One region of the Brevibacillus sp. NRS-1366 genome, then DNA from elsewhere that is predicted to be linked to it. Evidence: riboswitches for the same ligand, from Rfam matches in the RefSeq annotation. Region 1 holds a riboswitch; each other region holds the start of a gene.
What was found. A riboswitch is a leader RNA that binds a small molecule or an ion and turns the genes downstream of it on or off. The one in region 1 is predicted to bind S-adenosylmethionine.

Region 1 (3,179 bases):
TCTTTTTGTTACTTCCTGCCCCGTATCGACAGCGAACCAGACCGTATCATGTGTGTCGTAGCTGACATAGCGAGAAATGAGTTGATAGTACTCTTCGTAGGTCAGAAAATGGTCAAAGGAAACCGCCAACTGTGACACCGTACCTTCCGGCAGCTTTTGCATGGTCGTCCAGGCAGGCGTCCGCAAATGCTCCGTCTCATCCAGAGTCATCTTTTCCCCTGTCGGGTAGCGGAAAAAGAGCTTTTGCTCCCTGACCCCGTTTGTCCATTGGGGACTGGCACTGCTTTTCCACAAGATGTTGGTGCTCTCAAAAATTCCGGCATTGCTGACCTCACTCCCTACCTGTTCGCGCAATTCCATGGTGATCTTTCCGTAAAATAAACCGACCTGCGAGCCGCTGCTACCTACAGTGACACCCGGCTGTGTGAAGTTGACCATGTCCTTGGCGACCCGGAACAAATCGTCATGCATGAGTGAACCGAACCAGCCGTTCACCACAAAAAGCAAAACACCGGCGATGAACGTAAGCCCCATCGTGAATGCAGAATTGGACAGACGCATCTTCCATTTTCCCCGGCGAATGATGGCTCGCTGCTTTTCTTCCGTGAGTGCCGCAAGCTCTTGTTTGCCAGAGTCCTGTCCTTGCTCTTCCCCCAAAAGAAGCCGCTCCAGCCTTTGGGCATAATCTTCATCTCTGATTACTTCTTCCCCCAGTCGCTTTTCTTCCCCGTCTGTCATCTCTCCACGAAGGTATCTGAGCAGCTTTTGCTCCCGAATGTCATCGTCCTTATTCGTCATCTACTCCATCCCTCCACATCTTTCGCATCTTTTGTCGCCCTCGAAACAAGGAGCGCTTCACGTCAGCCAAGTCTATTTCCAATATTTCCGCGATTTCTGCATAGGAAAATGGCATCGCAGCGAGCAGGATCACCTGTTTCTGCTTTTCCGGAAGCTGCAAAAGGAGCTCATTCGCCCATTCCCACATTTCCTTGTTCACGACTGTTTCGGCAGGGTCATCCACCAGATGATCTTCTCTTTCCGCCAGATGCTCTACCAACTGCAAAGGTCGCCTCATCTGTTTGCGATGCCAATCCACAAAAGCGTGATAGGCAACCTTGAATAGCCATGGTCTGACTTTTTCCCCGCGGTAATCATCGAGAGACAAAAAGGCGCGGAAAAACGTCTCCTGCGTCAGGTCTTCTGCCTGCCTCGCATCCCGTGTCAGCCGGAAAAGATAGCGGTAGATATCGTTTACGTGCAGTTTGTACACGTCCTCCAAGCTCACTTTCCCAACACTTCCACACCCTTTCATCCATTACCACGCGAATGGCGAAAAAAAGTTTCAGCTCTCGTCAAATTTCCTTGCGCAGGCGAGCACACCCGACGGAAAAACAATTTGACTCCCGTCTCAGAACGTCATATCATGAGGGTATCGCACATGAATCGTGTGAACCACATAACTCTTATCGCGAGCTGGCTGAGGGACTGGCCCTATGATGCCCGGCAACCGGCGCTATTCTACTATTTGTCTAGATAGCGAAACGGTGCTAATTCCAACGGATAAGAGTCGAGACAGGAGAATCACTTCTGCGCGTCTCGACTACTGACCCGAGAGATGAGAGGAGACGAAGACTCTTTTATAGTCGACAACCGCCTCCCTGCTCAACGGGGAGGCTATTTTGCATTTTCGCACACATTGAAAAGGAGGATTAGCCCTGGCATGAGTGAGCAACGTATCCTCGTAACCTATCTAACACAAGCCAAGGATCTGAATAAGAAAGCAGCAGCGATTGCCGTAGGAATGACTGTCGGTTCCTGGACTGACTTGCCTGCCGCAAAACAAGCAGAGCTGCAGCCATACCTGGGTGAAGCTGTGAGTGCCACCCCGCTGGAAACACTGGAGAACGGGGAAACACGCGGTCTGATTACCGTCAGCTACCCCACTCGCAATTTTACAGCTGACATTCCGTCTCTCTTGACGGGCATCTTCGGCAAACTATCCATGGACGGCAAGATAAAGCTAGTTGACGTAGTCTTTCCTGATTCGTTTCTCGCCGCTTTTCCCGGACCCAAATACGGGATCGATGGGCTGCGAAATCGCCTCGGCGCACAGAATCGTCCGCTGCTGATGAGCATCTTCAAGTCATGCCTCGGTCTTCCCTTCGATGATCTGAAAACCCAATTCCGGGCACAGGCATTGGGCGGTGTTGATCTGGTCAAAGATGACGAAATTTTCTTTGCAGATGACCGCGCTCCCTTTTTGGATCGGATCAAAGCATTCAAAGAAATCGCTCTGGAAACAGAAGCCGAAACGGGCAAACCGGTTCTTTACGCAGCCAATCTGACCGGCCCGGTGAATGAACTGAATGAAAAAGCAAAGCGTGCAGTAGACGCTGGCGCTGATTGTTTGCTGTTCAACGTACTGGCCTTTGGCTTCGATGCTCTGCACCGACTGGCACAAGATCCGGATGTCCACGTGCCTATCATGGCCCACCCGGCATTAGCTGGCGCCTATTATCCTTCGCCTGATTACGGGATCGCAACCCCGCTTCTGCTCGGTACACTGATGCGGATTGCCGGGGCAGACCTGGTCCTGTTCCCATCTCCATACGGCAACGTCGCCTTAGACAAATCGGAAGCCCTGCAGCTCGCCAAAAATCTTACGGCGCCCCTGGGTGGAATAAGACGTTCTTTCCCGGTTCCATCTGCTGGTATCCATCCCGGACTGGTTCCACAGTTGTTTGACGACTTCGGACTCGATCAAATCGTCAATGCAGGCGGTGGCATCCACGGTCATCCAGGAGGAGCTACGGCGGGAGCTAAAGCATTCGTCGCTGCAATTCGAGCAGTCACAGCCGGACGCACCCTGAAGGACGCCGCGTCCGAATCACCGGAGCTTGCCATCGCTCTGGAAAAATGGGGTGGCGGACAGTGAGCAAAAAACTAGTCTTGTTCTGTGATTTTGACGGAACCATTACCGAAAAAGACAACATCGTTGCAATCGTCCGCAAGTTTGCTCCGCCAGAATGGGAAGCGTTGACTGAGCAGATCCTTTCCCAAAAAATAAGCGTGCAGGAGGGCGTTGGAAAACTGTTTCAACTGCTCCCCTCCTCGCTCCGCCAAGAGATTGTAGACTATATCGTGAACGAAGCCACGATTCGTCCTGGCTTCCCCGAATT
Region 2 (2,649 bases), on a different contig from region 1:
AAGGAGAGCAGTCGATTGCTCTCCCCATTGCCTTTGAAACCCCAAACATTATGGGGTTTCTTTCTATTTAACTAGCGACTTTTACTGTTCCACCGTTCTGTCGTTTACTCGTCACCCAGAACGCCATAGGAGGGGGCTTCTTCAGATCGCCCAAAGGATCGCTCTCGCTGTAATCCCACTTTTATATTTTCCCTGCCCTGATCCACGTAAAAATGCGAAAAGATCCGTACAGCGAAGCCAGCAGAAGGCAAAAGAGCATGAATACCCACTTGCCAAATTCATTGATTTCCTTTAGTTCACTCGCATTGTCTATCACATAAAAGCCAAAGTAGATGACGAGCGCGTAACAGAAAACATTGGGAATGATCCATGCGATTCTTAGCGCCAGCTTTTTCTGATTCGTCGATTCATCCTGCAATTTCATTCCTCCTGTCGTCAGGTACGTAAATATCCTCAAAATCCACCCCGATAACTAATAATTATAATTGACAGCAAAGCAATGTTTTTCATACAATTATGACAACAATAACTTACACACTTTTTCATCAAGAGCGGTGGAGGGACAGGCCCTATGAAACCCGGCAACCAGCGTCAAGCGATGCGCGGTGCCAATTCCTGCAGAATCAATAGATTCTGAGAGATGAGTGCAAGCCCGCGTATGACCGGAGCCTTCTTCTTCTCAGGAGAATGCTCCGTTTTTATTTGTCTTCATTCTACCATAGAAAAAGGGAGAGATGATCATGTCGGATCAACAACAATGGAAGCCGGAAACACTCGCAGTACACGGAGGACAAGAGGTTGACCCTGTAACGGGCTCGCGTGCTGTTCCTATTTACCAGACGACCTCTTATGTGTTCCGCGATACAGAACACGCAGCCAATTTGTTTGCACTTAAAGAATTGGGCAACATCTATACCCGGATCATGAATCCGACACAAGATGTTTTTGAAAAACGCGTAGCCCTCCTTGAAGGTGGCGTTGGCGCGCTGGCTACCTCCTCTGGTCAAGCTGCCATTACCTTTTCCATTCTCAACATCGCTCACGCAGGAGATGAAATCGTAGCGTCCAGCAGTCTTTATGGCGGCACGTACAATTTGTTTGCCCATACCCTCCCGCGTCTCGGCATTAAAGTTCACTTTGTGGACCAGTCCAACCCAGAGAACTTCCGTGCTGCTATCAACGAGAAGACGAAAGCACTCTTTTGCGAAACAATTGGCAATCCGCGCATTAACGTCGCCGATCTGCAAGCAATTGCCGACATTGCTCATGAAAACGGCGTTCCGCTGATCGTCGACAACACCTTTGCCAGCCCTATTTTGTGCCGTCCATTTGAACACGGCGCTGATATTATCGTCCACTCCACTACCAAATTCATCGGTGGACACGGAACAGCGATTGGCGGCATCATCGTAGACTCCGGTAAATTCGACTGGAACAATGGAAAATTCCCTGGCTTGACGACTCCAGACCCGAGCTATCATGGCGTCGTTTATACAGAGGCAGTCGGCCCTCTGGCTTATATCATTAAAGCGCGCGTCCAGCTCCAACGCGATATCGGAGCTGCAGTAGCACCGATCAACTCCTTCTTGTTCCTGCAAGGGCTCGAAACGCTGCACCTGCGTATGGAGCGCCATAGCCAGAACGCGCTGGCAGTTGCACAATACCTTGCGAGTCATCCAGCAGTTGAATGGGTCAGCTATCCTGGCCTCGAGGGAGACGCTAACCATGCACTGGCGGGGAAATATTTGCCAAAAGGTGCAGGCGCCATTCTTACCTTTGGCATTCGCGGCGGCGTGAAGGAAGGCAAGGCCTTGATCGAATCCGTGAAGCTGTTCTCCCATCTGGCAAACGTAGGCGATTCCAAGTCGCTGGTCATCCATCCTGCGAGTACTACGCACCAGCAGATGAATGAAGAAGAGCAGGCAGCGGCAGGTGTGACTCCGGGGTTGATCAGGCTGTCGATTGGGACAGAGGCGATTGATGATATTATTGGCGATTTGGAGCAGGCATTGAAGAAGGCTGTAGTGTCCTCTGTGATCTCATAAGAACGCCTGTGCACCGATAAAAAAAGAACTGGGACTGCCGTAGATTACGGCAGTCTCAGTTCTTTTAAAATCGAGCTTTTTTCCTTACATACATTCGTCCGTATGTATGCAGTAATCCTTTCGATTACTTCAGCACATAAACCTGAACATTTTGCGTTCCAAAGTCGCTAGCGTCACTACCAGGCACATAAATGTCCACCCGAGCATTTTTAATTGCTCCGCCGATGTCGGTTGCTTTGGCGATCATGCCTTTTGCAGGAAGGGAGCCATGCTTGTACCCGGTGATGTATACGGTGGAGCCAAGTGGAATCACGGCCGGGTCGACTGCGATCGTACCTACTTTGAGTGGATTTCCGAAGTAATCCACCCCAGCCCATCCGCCGTTTTCCTCCGCTGAACCAGTATAGGCGGTTGCCACAGCTTTAATCATTTTGCTATAAGAGCGAGGTTGACCAGCTGTTGTTTTTACATGATTGGCTACGGGCACCTGGATGTTCTGCCCCAGTCGCAGATTCTGTGGGTCCACCCCAGGATTTGCCTTCTGGACCGATTCCAATGGCACGTTGAACCGTTTGGAAATCAGGTAAAATGTGTCGTCTTTCTT
Region 3 (3,179 bases), on a different contig from region 1:
CTGGATTAACATACCGATTGCGCTAGTCGTGCTCATTCTGGCTTTCAGATGGATTCCCGCGGACAGGAAGAATCCATCCTCAGCAGAACGTGGAAGCGTATTTCACTTGCTGGATTTGCCTGGAATTATCTTGTTCAGCGCCATGTTCACAAGCTTGATTTTTTTCCTTTTCTCGCTGGGCAAAGGAACGCAGTGGTGGTTGCTGATCGTCGTTCTGATCGCTGCGGCTTTCCTGATTCTGCGGGAGCTGCGCACAGACAAGCCGTTTCTGGACATAAGAATGCTAACCTCGAATATTCGGCTTGCTTCCGTATTTGTTCAGTATGCCGGCATGAACTTCGTCTTCTATTCGCTCTTCTTCGGTTTGCCCATGTGGCTAGGTCAAGTTAGAGGATATGAAGCGCAGACGGCCGGATTATTAATGCTTCCTTTCGCGGGGATCGGCGTATTGACGACGCCTCTCGCTGTCCGAATGATTCGCAGTTCAAGTTACCGACAGCCCATCATTATCGGCGGTATTGTGCTCGTGATCGGTACGCTCCTCCTGCTTGCGATTGGACCAAATACGCCTGTTGCGATCATTCTGCTCGTTGTAGCAGTCATTGGGATTCCCAATGGAATGTACAACATGGGGCTTTTCACGGCACTGTACAGCCATACGAAAGCGGAGGAAACGGGCGTCGCTTCTGGCTTGTTTCAGACGTTCCGTTCAATAGGCACCATTTTTTCCATCAGTTTGCTCGGGCTTATTTTCGACGGCACGGTGACGACTTCAGGTTTGCATTTTATTGCCGTCGTGACGGCAGGTATAAGCGCCGGGCTCCTGATCGTTGGTTGTTCCAGGAAACTTACTTAATAAATTCCGATCATTTGAAGGATGCAACCCATTTTTTGCCAAATGATATCCGCGCAACTTGACACGCAAACCCCTCTCAAGTAAGATAAAATTGCTAAAAAACATTATATTCCGTGTGCTTTACTTATGTAGAGAGGTGGAGGGACTGGCCCTATGAAACCCGGCAGCGGATCTGATCCATACAGTTATGCCTGGTGGATACAGATGCTGTGCCAATTCCAGCAGGATACATTCCTGGCAGATAAGGACGTGACGAAGCTGATCTACCCCTTTTTCTGTAAAGAAAGAGGGGTTTTTGCAGTACATTGATAAAAAAGCAGGACCCGACAGAAAGGAAATGAAGAAAGATGCGCATTCACCCCTCCGACATGATTGATCGGTTACCGACCCAGTTTTTCGCTACACTGGTGGCAAAAGTAAACAAAGTGATCGCGGCAGGTCATGATGTGATCAATCTGGGCCAAGGCAACCCTGATTTGCCCACACCACAGCATATTATCGAAGAATTACAAGCCCAAGCGGCGCAGCCTCTTCATCACAAATACCCGCCTTTTTCAGGACGACTGGAACTAAAGCAGGCAGTGGCACACTGGTACAAACAAGAATTCGATGTAGATCTCGATCCCGAAGAAGAAGTGGCTATTCTGTTTGGCAGCAAAACCGGTCTCGTGGAAATTTGCCAGGTGCTGATGAACAAAGGGGACGTAGCCTTGGTTCCAGATCCAGGCTATCCTGATTACTGGTCAGGCGTAGCGGTTGTAGACGGTCGGATGGTGATGATGCCACTCAAGTCGGAAAATCAGTTTCTCCCGGATTACAGCCAAATCTCCCAGGCGGATTTGGAGCGGGCCAAGCTGATGTTCTTGAACTACCCGAACAACCCGACTGCGGTCAATGCACCGTTTGAATTTTATGAAGAGACGGTTCGTTTTGCCCGTAAAAATGAGATCGTGGTTTGCCATGACTTCGCTTATGGCGCGATTAGCTACGACGGACAAAAACCTGTCAGCTTTATGCAAGTGCCAGGTGCAAAGGAAGTAGGCGTGGAATTTTACACCCTGTCTAAAACGTATAACATGGCCGGCTGGCGTGTAGGTGCAATGGTTGGCAATCGTGAGTTGGTTCGTCTGATTAATCTGATTCAAGACCACTATTTCGTCAGTCTGTTCGGGGCGGTCCAGATGGCTGCGGCTCGTGCGATGACAGGCTCTCAGCAGTGCGTCCGTGACCTGGTTGCTGTATACGAAGGTCGCCGCAATGCCTTGTACTCGAATTTACACCGCATTGGCTGGCAAGCACAGCCATCGCAAGGTTCGTTTTTCGCATGGCTTCCTATTCCAAGTGGTTTTTCTTCGGTCGAGTTTTCAGATTTGTTACTGGAAAAAGCGCATGTAGTTGTAGCGCCCGGTAATGGCTTTGGTCCGACAGGAGAAGGCTACGTCCGGGCAGCACTCTTATCCGATGAGCAGCGATTGGCAGAGGCCGTGAAGCGAATCGAGGAATTGGGCTTGTTCAACAAAGGAAAATAGGTGTTTCCAATGGATCAGACCACATATGCTGGTAAACAGCAGCTGTGGTCTTTTTGGTACAGATAGGAATTTATAGCCCTCCTAAGAGTGTCTGGAAAGGGGCTGTAGTGGGAGAAGCCTATTTCCATTCAGCGCTCCGGTCTCCACCCGCCGAACACAAGCTATCGCTTGCGTCCGGCGGGGCCTGGTCTCTGTCCTACAAGGAAGTGTAGACTGTCCGCTCCGTTTTTTGTTCATTTGACCAACGTTTTATGTTGAAAGTTTCTCAAAGAACCCCAATGGAAAGCCCAGAAGAAGGAAGTAGGGAAGACTCAAGGCTGGCCGAGGAAAAGGGAGAAAAAAGCGAAGCTCTTTGGGGCCCAGCCGAGGTGGAATGAAAAAAGGGAAACACGGTCTTAAGCGTCCACCTTTGAGAAGGGTCATGAATCGGCTACTTTGGACGCGGTTTCGCTTTTTTCATGGAACCGTGCAGGGATGACCCCTCAGCAAGGGACTGGGGAAGCTGGAGCATTTTCTCCCTTTTCCTCTCCTCCACAATAGCCTCACTGACCACGTAGCCAAAGGACGTGGACGCACTTCCCGCGTTTTTCTAATCATTCTCATTAAAAATCATTCTCATTATTGACAGATAATGATTTTCATTATACGATGGTGTTGTTAATGATAATTAGTCTCAACGTTGACTCGTCATTCATGAAAAGCAGGAGGGTAACATGCGCTATCAGATTAACGGTTACACGGATATGTATACGGTGATCGCCAACGAGCGTAAGGTAGGCGGAGCCATTGAAGCA
Region 4 (3,179 bases), on a different contig from region 1:
CGCAGCTGCATAAGTGAAAAACAGGCATTTCTAACGTTCGATTCGATCGTGAGAAGTGCCTGTTTTGTGTTGGGCTAGAAATAATTGAAAAGGAAATACTGACAAGACAAGCCGGAACGGATCGGGAGGTCAAGCCATGTTTGAGCTGTTCATTTGTCAAGGGTGCGGGTATGTGGAAGAAAGGATCCTTCTAAAGGAGAGTGACGGGCATCAGCTGTATTGTGCATGCTGCAGCAAGGAGGAAGTAGAATGCCTGTTTTCCGAGTAGAACATTCTTTTGAAAAGATGCTGAGCACTCCCGGCCAAATCTGCGCGCACGCCCCGCAAACCGGACACTTTTCTCTTATCACCATGCGTTTGCTTGCGTTCAACAAAATGTCTTTATTGAAAAGAAAGAATTTTGTTGACGGATGGTATGGAATTTCTTAGAATAAAGCTCAACAGAATACATTATTCTTATCCAGAGAGGTGGAGGGTCTGGCCCTATGAAGCCCGGCAACCGTCACGACATGTGACAAGGTGCCAATTCCTGCGAGATCGTGCATCTCGGCAGATAAGAAGCGGGTGTCTCGTATAAGTGAATGCGAACCTTCTTCTTAAGTGAAGAAGGTTTTTTTAATACAGATAAGAATTTATAAAATTCTTATCCAGTATAAGTGCAACCGCGGCTCTGCCAAAAGGCATGGCGCAGCCAGGTTTTCTAATTCTCCGAAGTACAAAAATTCATATTTTTCTTTATCCAGAGAGGTGGAGGGACTGGCCCGATGAAGCCCGGCAACCGTCACGCAGTATGTGACAAGGTGCCAATTCCTGCAGGACAAAAGCGTCCTGGGAGATAAGGAGAAGGGGAGCAGCGATGCCCAAAGCCTTCTTCTTAGCGAAGATGGCTTTTTTGTTTTTCAATTTGAGTATGGGGTGGTCAGGATGAGCGTAGGCGTAGTAAGAGTGGGATTGTTGGGATTGGGAACAGTAGGCGGAGGGGTAATTAAAACGATTCGCTCCCAGCAGGAGAAGCTGTCACTCCGTTTGGGCAAACGAATCGAAATCGTAAAAGCGTTGGTACGAGATTCTGAAAAAGAACGCGCGGTTCACGTAGAACCATCCATATTGACAACAAACTTTGAAGACGTATTAAAAAGCGATGTAGATATTGTAGTGGAAGTGATGGGGGGAGTTGATCCTACCTATGATTATGTCCGTGCGTTGATTGAAAAAGGATGCCATGTGGTAACGGCAAACAAGGAACTGCTGGCGAAAAGAGGAACAGAGTTGGTTGAACTGGCTAACCAGCACCAAGTGCACTTGGCCTATGAAGCAAGCGTAGCGGGAGGTATTCCCATTTTAAGTGTACTCCGTCAGTTCCTTAGAACCAATGACATCAGCGGTGTACGCGGAATTCTTAACGGGACGACCAACTTCATTTTGACCAAGATGGAAGCCGAGCAGCTCTCCTACCAAGAAGTGCTGAAGCAGGCGCAGGAGCTGGGTTATGCCGAAGCAGACCCTCGTTCTGATGTAGAGGGCTTCGATGCGATGTATAAACTGTATATCCTGGCACAACTGGTCTATGGAGAATCTCTCCCTTTGGCAGATGTGGTGCGAAAAGGGATCTCAGATCTCTCAGCCGGACATATCCGTATTGCTAGTGAGCTAGGCTACCGGATTAAGCTGATCGCCCAAGCGTATCAAACCGATGAAGGCATTCGTCTTTCCGTTCAGCCTACAATGCTGCCTCTTGGTCACCCATTGGCACAAATCCAGGACGCTTTCAATGCTGTCCAGCTATCGGGTAATATCGTAGGAGATCTGTTGTTTACAGGTAGAGGGGCAGGAGAGCTTCCAACAGCCAGCGCGGTTGTGGAGGATTTGGCTTATTTGTTGACCCAGCCATTCACGCCTCATCCGGTCTGGAGAGAAAATACGGCTTCGCATTTGGCAGCGCAGCCAGAGGCGAGCCAGCGTTCGCTGTGTTATTTGGAAGGATCATGTCCATCCGCAACACCTGATCGCGTCCTGCATTTTTTGCGAGCGGCTGGGGTGAGCATCAGCAAACTCAAGGTCCAGTTCGATTTGGGTGGCGTATTGCGCGCCGGACTGATTACAAGTGGGTTAAATGAAGAACACGAAGCGCTTCTGACGAGTGACTTTGGCTTGTCCGTGCGCCGCTTTCCGATCTTGGAATCTGCTGAATCATAAGAAAACCTCTATCGAGGCCTCCTCAAGGAGGAGCGACCGCGTTTTAGAGGAAGGTTATTCTTGCTGAATCAGTAAGCGGATTCGCGAGGTTCATACTTTCTGATTCAGTAAGAAAATCGCTTTCGCCTTTTTATTCTGTCTGCTTGAAAAAGAGGGATCATCTGTTTTTTCTCAAATATAGGTAGGAATAGAAATATCCTTCTTGCACATGACAGAAAAGGACAGGGAAAGAGAGGCGAAGCGGATGACATCCAGAGAGAAACGCTACGTGTTAGCCATTGACCAGGGAACGACGAGCACGCGGGCGATCCTGATCAATCAGGAAGGGAAGATCGCTGGTGTGGCACAGAAGGAATTTACTCAGCTTTTTCCGGAACCGGGCTGGGTAGAGCACGATGGACTCGAGATTTGGTCGTCAGTGGTGGCGGTGATCGGACAGGTACTGACCAGCCACAACATTTCCGCGAGTGAGGTCGCTGCTGTCGGGATTACAAATCAGCGCGAAACCACATTGGTCTGGGATAAAAAGACCGGAGTCCCGATCTACAATGCCATCGTCTGGCAGTCACGTCAAACCACCCAGATTTGCGAACAGTTGAAACAACAGGGGAAAAATGATGTAGTCCGTGCCAAGACGGGTTTGTTGATTGATGCGTATTTTTCGGGAACCAAGGTCAAATGGATTCTGGATCGCGTCGCCGGGGCCAGGGAACGGGCGGAGCATGGAGAACTGCTGTTTGGCACGATTGATACGTGGCTGATTTGGAAGCTATCGGGTGGTCGTGCGCATGTGACCGATTATACGAATGCTTCCCGAACCCTTATGTACAACATCCACGAGCTGGCATGGGATGACGAACTGCTTGCATGGCTAGACGTGCCAAAAGCCATGCTGCCAAAAGTATGCCCCAGCTCACAAGTCTATGCCCATACGGACAGGAACCTATTTTTCGGGGAAGAAATACCGATTGCCGGGGCGGCGG

Region 2: another riboswitch for S-adenosylmethionine. It lies ahead of ACIFQN_RS14190 (homocysteine synthase); the one in region 1 lies ahead of ACIFQN_RS14755 (2,3-diketo-5-methylthiopentyl-1-phosphate enolase).
Region 3: another riboswitch for S-adenosylmethionine. It lies ahead of ACIFQN_RS29585 (pyridoxal phosphate-dependent aminotransferase); the one in region 1 lies ahead of ACIFQN_RS14755 (2,3-diketo-5-methylthiopentyl-1-phosphate enolase).
Region 4: another riboswitch for S-adenosylmethionine. It lies ahead of ACIFQN_RS19885 (homoserine dehydrogenase); the one in region 1 lies ahead of ACIFQN_RS14755 (2,3-diketo-5-methylthiopentyl-1-phosphate enolase).

The regions. Positions count from the first base shown of each region.
Region 1 covers NZ_JBITPN010000021.1:106,427-109,605, forward strand. The annotation lists gene ACIFQN_RS14745 (anti-sigma factor) at 1-798, opposite strand, end outside; gene ACIFQN_RS14750 (sigma-70 family RNA polymerase sigma factor) at 788-1,285, opposite strand; SAM riboswitch class I at 1,461-1,567, shown strand; gene ACIFQN_RS14755 (2,3-diketo-5-methylthiopentyl-1-phosphate enolase) at 1,721-2,935, shown strand; gene ACIFQN_RS14760 (2-hydroxy-3-keto-5-methylthiopentenyl-1-phosphate phosphatase) at 2,932-3,179, shown strand, end outside.
Region 2 covers NZ_JBITPN010000020.1:111,658-114,306, reverse strand. The annotation lists gene ACIFQN_RS14195 (hypothetical protein) at 182-424, opposite strand; SAM riboswitch class I at 540-647, shown strand; gene ACIFQN_RS14190 (homocysteine synthase) at 741-2,045, shown strand; gene ACIFQN_RS14185 (3D domain-containing protein) at 2,170-2,649, opposite strand, start outside.
Region 3 covers NZ_JBITPN010000051.1:80,821-83,999, reverse strand. The annotation lists gene ACIFQN_RS29590 (MFS transporter) at 1-856, shown strand, start outside; SAM riboswitch class I at 978-1,104, shown strand; gene ACIFQN_RS29585 (pyridoxal phosphate-dependent aminotransferase) at 1,204-2,385, shown strand; gene ACIFQN_RS29580 (hypothetical protein) at 3,099-3,179, shown strand, end outside.
Region 4 covers NZ_JBITPN010000022.1:639,343-642,521, reverse strand. The annotation lists SAM riboswitch class I at 454-560, shown strand; SAM riboswitch class I at 733-842, shown strand; gene ACIFQN_RS19885 (homoserine dehydrogenase) at 925-2,196, shown strand; gene glpK (glycerol kinase GlpK) at 2,441-3,179, shown strand, end outside.